2 regions of the Thioalkalivibrio sp. ALE12 genome follow, and region 2 is predicted to be linked to the other one. Evidence: riboswitches for the same ligand, from Rfam matches in the RefSeq annotation. Region 2 holds a riboswitch; the other holds the start of a gene.
What was found. Region 2 has a riboswitch for cobalamin ahead of F614_RS0102660 (TonB-dependent receptor domain-containing protein). Riboswitches for the same ligand answer to the same signal wherever they lie in the genome.

Region 1: it holds a riboswitch for cobalamin, as region 2 does, so the genes downstream of both, bluB (5,6-dimethylbenzimidazole synthase) here and F614_RS0102660 (TonB-dependent receptor domain-containing protein) in region 2, are expected to answer to the same signal.

Annotation. Positions count from the first base shown of each region.
Region 1 covers NZ_KB905905.1:264,424-267,830, reverse strand. The annotation lists gene F614_RS0101270 (iron ABC transporter permease) at 1-461, opposite strand, end outside; gene F614_RS0101265 (cobalamin-binding protein) at 468-1,370, opposite strand; cobalamin riboswitch at 1,517-1,725, shown strand; gene bluB (5,6-dimethylbenzimidazole synthase) at 1,820-2,572, shown strand; gene cbiB (adenosylcobinamide-phosphate synthase CbiB) at 2,569-3,407, shown strand, end outside.
Region 2 covers NZ_KB905905.1:579,373-582,779, reverse strand. The annotation lists gene F614_RS0102665 (hypothetical protein) at 1-1,302, shown strand, start outside; cobalamin riboswitch at 1,390-1,637, shown strand; gene F614_RS0102660 (TonB-dependent receptor domain-containing protein) at 1,779-3,407, shown strand, end outside.

The sequences.
Region 1 (3,407 bases), 310 kb from region 2:
CCCGCCGCGACCACCACGCCCGTCAGAAGCAGGCGCGTGGGGGTCCAGCTGCCGGTACCGTGCGCCAGGCCGAACACGATCACCGTGGACAGGAGGGCACCGGCGAACGCGGCCAGCGAGACGGAGAACATCGACAGGCCCGCGAGCATCGCCAGCAGGGCGCCGACGGAGGCGCCGCCGGAGAGGCCCAGCACGTAGGGATCGGCCAGCGGGTTGCGCAGCAGCACCTGCATCAGCGCGCCGGCCAGACCCAGCAACCCGCCTGCGGCAAAGGCCGCCAGGGCGCGCGGCAGGCGCAGCTCCAGCACCAGCGTGTCGTGCAGGCGGCTACCCTCGCCGAGCATCACCGCCAGCAGGTCGCCGGGCGCGATCGCGACACTGCCGAAGGCCAGCGCGATCAGCACCGCCAGCAGCGACGCCGGCAGCAGGACCGCGGCGGCAAGGAGGAAGGCGCGGGTCACGAGGGGTCAGTCCGCCCGGCGCAGGCGCGCCCGCTCGAGCTCCTCGCACATCAGGCGGGTGCCCTCGGCGATGCGCGGGGTATGGCGCTGCAGCAGGGACGGCGGGATGAAGAACAGGTTGTCGCGCTGGACCGCGGTCATGTCCTCCCATTGCGTCCAGGCGATGACCCAGTCGGGGCGATCCTCGCCCATGCCGCCGCCAATGATGACCTCCGGATCGGCCTCGATGACCGCCTCGCGATCCATGCGCGGGACCAGGCGATCCAGGTGGCCGAATACGTTTACCCCGCCGCACAGGCGGATCGCCTCGCTGATCAGGTGGTCGTCGTTCACCGTCATCAGGGGCTGTTCCCACACCTGATAGAACAGGCGTACCGGGTCGCGCTCGGCGTAGTCCTGGCGCAGGGTGTCGATCGCCTCCTCGAAGGCCTGCACGGCCGCGTCGCCCTGCGTCTCGGTGCCGGCGAGCTGTGCCATGCGGCGCATGCTGGCGGCCACGCCGTCGAAGCTGCGGGGCTCCGACACGTAGACGTGGAAGCCGAGCTCGCGCAGGTGTTCGATCTGGGATTGCGAGTTTCCGCTGCGCCAGGCAACGACCAGGTCCGGATCGAGCTGCACGACGCGCTCCATATCGATGCGGCTGTAGCCGCCCACCCGGGGAAGCATCTCCGCCTCCGGCGGGAAGTCGCTGTGCTGGGTCGCGCCCACCAGCTTGTCGCCGGCCCCGACGGCGAACAGGACCTCCGTGATATGCGGGGCGAGGCTGACGATACGCTCGGCGGGTTGTTCCAGCCGGATCTCGTGACCGTCATCGTCGGTCACCGAGACCGGGTCGGCCAGTGCCGGCGCCGTGCAAAGCAACGTCGCGACGAGCAGGGCGGAGGAGCGTCCGAGGGTCTTGAAATTCATAAAAATCCGGTGGTTGTGGCGCTGTTGCGAGGTCGAATGGAGGACGTCTGCGGTAGTGCGCGCAAGCCGCAAAAGCGTTTCATCATAGCAGCATGGGCAAGATGGTTTGGTGCCCAAATTGGTCGGGGGCGCGCCGAACGCGTATCATACGGCGGCTTGAATCAGGTGCCTGCAATGCGCAGGTGAAACGGGAAGCCGGTGCAAATCCGGCGCTGCCCCCGCAACGGTAAGTGAGCGGCGAACCACACCGCAGGCTTGGCCACTGTGCCCCCACGGGTCACGGGAAGGCGTCTGTGGCATCGGCAGCCGCCGACGCTCGCGAGCCCGGAGACCGGCCTGGTGATGACGCATCCTGCGATCGTGCGGCGGGCAACGATCGAGGGCACGGGCACCATCTGCGGTGCCCGTTCCTTCGTGGTTTCGCCGTGCCGTCGCCCCGACGGAAACGCATGACGAACCCAGACCCCAAACCGAAAGAAGGGCATCCGAACGCGTTCGCCTCGGCCGAGCGCGAGGCGGTTTATCGCGTGATCGGGGAACGCCGCGACATGCGCCATTTCCGCCCGGATCCGGTGGATGGCGCTACGCTGCGCCGGCTGCTGGAGGCCGCCCACCGCGCGCCCAGCGTCGGGTACATGCAGCCCTGGCGCTTCCTGCGGGTAACCGATCCGGCGCTGCGCGAGGCCCTGCATGCCCACGCCGCGGACGAGCAGGCCCGCACCGCCGAGGCCTGCGGGGAGCGCGCGGCGGAGGTGCACCGCCTGAAGCTGGAAGGGATCCGCGAGGCGGGGGAGTTGCTGGTCGTGGCCCTGACCGACGGCCGCGAACGCTATGTGCTGGGGCGCCGTACGCTACCGGAGATGGACCTGTGCTCGGCGGCCTGCGCGATTCAGAACCTGTGGCTGGCGGCCCGCGCGGAGGGGCTGGGCATGGGCTGGGTCTCGCTGTTCGATCCGGACTGGCTGGCGCGGCAGCTGGACATGCCGGAGGGCGGCTATCCGATCGCGGTGCTGTGCCTCGGCCATGTGGAGCGTTTCTACGACCGGCCAATGCTGGAGACCGCGGGCTGGGATCGTCGGCGGCCCCTGGAAGAACTGGTCTTTCAGGATCGCTGGGGCGTGCCCGGCGAGCTGGCAGCCGACCCGGATGCGGCAGGCGCCGGAAACGGGGCGGACGAACGGACCGGATCCGACAGCGCATGAGCGCCTTCCTGATCCTGATGGGCGCCCTGATCCTCGATCGCTTGTTCGGCGATCCGCGGCGATTCCACCCGCTGGCCGGGTTCGGTCGGCTGGCGGCCTGGGCCGAGTCCCGCTGGCATGCGCCCAGTCGCCTGCGCGGGGCGTTGCTGCTCGCGGCGTTGGTCCTGCCATGGGTGGCGCTGGCCGCTCTGGGGGCGTCGCTGGCCTGGGGCTGGTTGCTGTCGCTGGCGATCCTGACCCTGGCGATTGGCTGGCGCAGCCTGGACGAACACGCCGAGGTGGTCGCGCGGGCCCTGGAGACGGATGATTTGCACGGTGCCCGCACGGGCGTGGGGATGCTGGTCAGTCGGGACACGGAGGCCCTGGACGTGCGCGGGGTGAGCGGGGCGACCATCGAGTCGGTCCTGGAGAACGGCAACGATGCGCTGTTTGCCACGATCTTCTGGTTCCTGGTCGCCGGGGCACCAGGCGTGGTGGCCTACCGGCTGGTCAATACCCTGGATGCGATGTGGGGGTACCGTAACGAGCGGTATGCCACGTTCGGCTGGGCGGCCGCGCGGCTGGATGACGCCATGAACCTGATCCCGGCGCGTCTGACGGCCCTGGCCTATGCCCTGGCGGGGCGCGGGCGGGACGCATTGCAGTGCTGGCGTGAACAGGCCGCCGGATGGAAGAGCCCGAATGCCGGGCCGGTGATGGCCGCTGGGGCCGGTGCGCTGGGCGTGGTGCTGGGCGGCCCGGCGCCCTATGGCGGCCAGCGCGAGTGGCGTCCGCGTCTGGGCATGGGCCGCCTGGCCGATGCCGCGGGCATTCGCCAGGCGGTGGCGCTGGTGGA
Region 2 (3,407 bases):
GGCGATCTGGTGGGCGCGACCGAGGATTCCCGGCTCGCGGCCCTGGAAAAGCTGCACCACGAGGCCCCGGAAGTTGCCGACCTGCTGCGCGATCGGCTGCGCGGCGTGGCGCCGACCCAGGAAGATGGCGTGCGCCGGGTGGACCAGTTCCTGGACCGCCTGTTCTCGGCGGCCGATGCCGACGACCTGGCGCGTTGCACGCTCGACGATGCGCAGGCGATCTTCGTGCTTGCGTTCGAGCTCGTGAATGGACGCCAGATCAAGCGCCTGAGCTTCGAATGGTCCGGTGGCTGGCAGCTCGGAGCGGCGCTGGACCGGCTGGAGTCCCAGGGCAACCGCTTTCGTGTGGCGCAGGCCGGGGTGGTCAGCCGCCTGCGCTCGCTCGGCATTCTGCTGTCCCAGAGCGATGCCTCGGGGCTGGACCCGCAGGTCCTGCGCGAGCCGGCCACCGACCTGGGGCGCCAGGTCCTGGAGGCACTGCGTACGCTGGAAGATCGCGAGCCGCCGGAAAATTCGGCCGAAGGGCAGCTGCTGGGACTGGCGCTGCGGCGCGTCGAGGACCTGCGCGAAGCGCGCGACCAGCTGATGCAGGCGCAGAGCCGTTACGCCAATGCGGTGGAGCGCTGGGAGGCCCTGCGCCGCGCCCAGGTGGAGAAGCGGGGCGAGAAGCGCTGGTTCAAGCGCAGTGTGCGCGGTATCCGGGTCAGCGAGGAGCTGATCGAGCTGACCGATGACCAGAAGCTGAAGCTGGCCAACGACTTCTGCAACTTCCTTAAGGAGTTGAAGATCCAGCGTGAGGGCGACCTGTTCTACTTCGGAGGGGCAGCGCTGGACGCCGAGACGGCCAAGCGCATCGGCATCCAGCTGGCCCTGATCCTGGAGCCGCTGGTGGACCTCACCAACCCGAGCATCCAGCGCGCGATCTACGCCAACCCGGCCGCGTATCTCGGGGGGCTGTATGTGGGCATGAGCGCGGATGCCAAGGCGGGTCTGGGCTCGGCCATGGTGCGCAAGGTACGTCAGGATCTCGGGCGCATGGCCGAATGGCTGGCGATGCGCCTCACGCGGATCTATCACCTGCCTTTGAGCGATTCCATGCGCGATTTCCTGGTCGACCAGTACGGCGCCAACCGCGAGCGCCTGGACATGCTGGCAACGCATGCCGGGGACGAGTCGCATCCCGTGGCACTGCGCGCCGAGCGGTCGCCCGAGTTCGACGCCATGCTGCAGGACAAGACCTGGGGCCTGCTGCTGAAGCGCGGAACCCGCTACCTCCACGCCGAGGAGCGGCGCCGGCGCTGATGAGGCGTCGCGACGGGCCCGGTTCGACGGTTCCGGTTGTGCGAGATCGAATCTCCCCCGGCTGGTAATTTTGCGCCCAATTGTGTAGTGTTCGCCGCGTTCCCCGGTGCCCGGCCAGGCTCGACCTGGCGGGTTAAACGGGAAGTTCGGTGAGTCCGGGCAGGTCTCCGAGGCCTGCGGACGAAACCGACGCTGCCCCCGCAACGGTGATCGAGCGAGGGACCGCCCGACGGTCCCTGATGGTCGCGGCCAGTGCCACTGAACATGATGTTCGGGAAGGCGCCGCACCGGAACGCTCGTCAGCCCGGAGACCGGCCAGGGAATGATCGCGCGGCATGCGGCGGGCATGCGAGGCGGATGATCGGGCCTGGCCGCTAGCCGGTTGTGGCCGATCCCCCTCGTGTCTGTCTCCCCCTGTTCGCGCGATCCCGACGAATCAACGGCGTGCGGGCGGCTCGCCGGGAGACACGGACGACATGAAACGCACAGCACTTTCCACGGCCATCCTGCTGGCCACCAGTCCCGTTCTGGCGGATACGCCGGATACCAACGACGCGCAGACCCTGGAAACCGTCCAGGTCACAGCCTCTCGCGTCGCGCAGACCGTCGACGAGACGCTTGCTTCGGTCACCATCATCGACCGCGAAGAGATCGAGCGCCTGCAGCCCCAGCAGTTCACCGATCTGCTGGAGGGCCGCGCCGGGATCGAAACCTCCCAGAACAGCGCCTTCGGCAAGACAACTTCCGTCTACACCCGCGGGACAAGCTCCGACCACACCCTGCTTCTGATCGACGGCGTGCGCATGGGGTCGGCCACCAGTGGTGGCGCAAGCTGGCAGTTCCTGCCACCGGAGGAGATCGAGCGGGTGGAGATCGTGCGCGGTCCGCGCACCAGCATCTACGGTTCCGATGCGATTGGTGGCGTGGTGCAGACTTTCACTCGCGAAGGCCGCAAAGGGTCTCCGAAAGTCAACGCGTTTGTCGGCGGTGGCAGTTTCAATACCCGCGAGGCCGGGGTTGGTGTCGCGGGTGGTACCGAGAGCACGAACTACAGTTTCTCGCTCAGCCACTTCGCGACCGACGGCATCAATGTGCAGGACGATGTCGGTGACGACGACCGGGATGGCTACGACAACACCTCGTTGGCAACCAAGGTCTCGCACCGTCTGGATAATGGCGTCGAGTTCTTCGGGAATATCCTTTATTCGGAGGGCACGAGCGAATTCGACGGTACCGAAGATGAAACCGATTTTCGGCATGCCGCCCTTCGTGCTGGCTTGCGAGTGCCTGTAACCCCTCTTTGGGACACCGAACTCAGTGTTAGTCACAGTCGCGATGAGAACGATAACTTTAGCGATGGCGTTTTTTCTTCCCGCTTCGACACTAAACGCAATGGTGTGGATTGGCGAAACGATCTCGAGATAACGGATCGTGTTTATTTGATTGCCGGGATCGATGCGTATGAAGACCGGGTGGATAGCACCAACGATTACGTTGAAGATTCGCGATACAACGTTGGCGCATACTCGGTGGTGCAGGTTGGCCTGGGCCGCCATGATCTCGAGGGAAGTTTGCGTTACGACGATAATGAACAGTTCGGCGACAAGGTGACGGGGCAGGTAGCCTGGGGCATGCAGGCAACCAACATTATACGGCTGCGCGCGTCTTACGGAACGGCCTTCAACGCGCCCACGTTTAACCAACTGTATTGGCCGGGGGCGGGCGATCCAGAACTTCAAGCAGAAGAGTCCGAAACGTCTGAAATAGGCCTGCGCGCTAACTTTGATCAAGGGTATCTGGATGCTTCGATTTTCCAATCGAGGGTGGACAAAATGATCGCAGGTTGGCCGCCTGAGAATGTTGACGAAGCGAGGATTTCCGGGCTTGAGCTGGAGGGTGGTTACGAACGTTATGATTGGATTTCGCGCGCTTCGTTGACCCTTCTGAATGCAGAAGATCGTGAAACAGGCAACGAGCTCCAACGGCGTTCACCCGTGACGGCCCGTGTGGATATCGATCGGAAGTTTCAGCGTTTCTCGCTGGGGGGCTCGGTGATTGCCAAGAGCCGCTCGTATAACGACGCCAATAATGACGAGCGTCTCTCC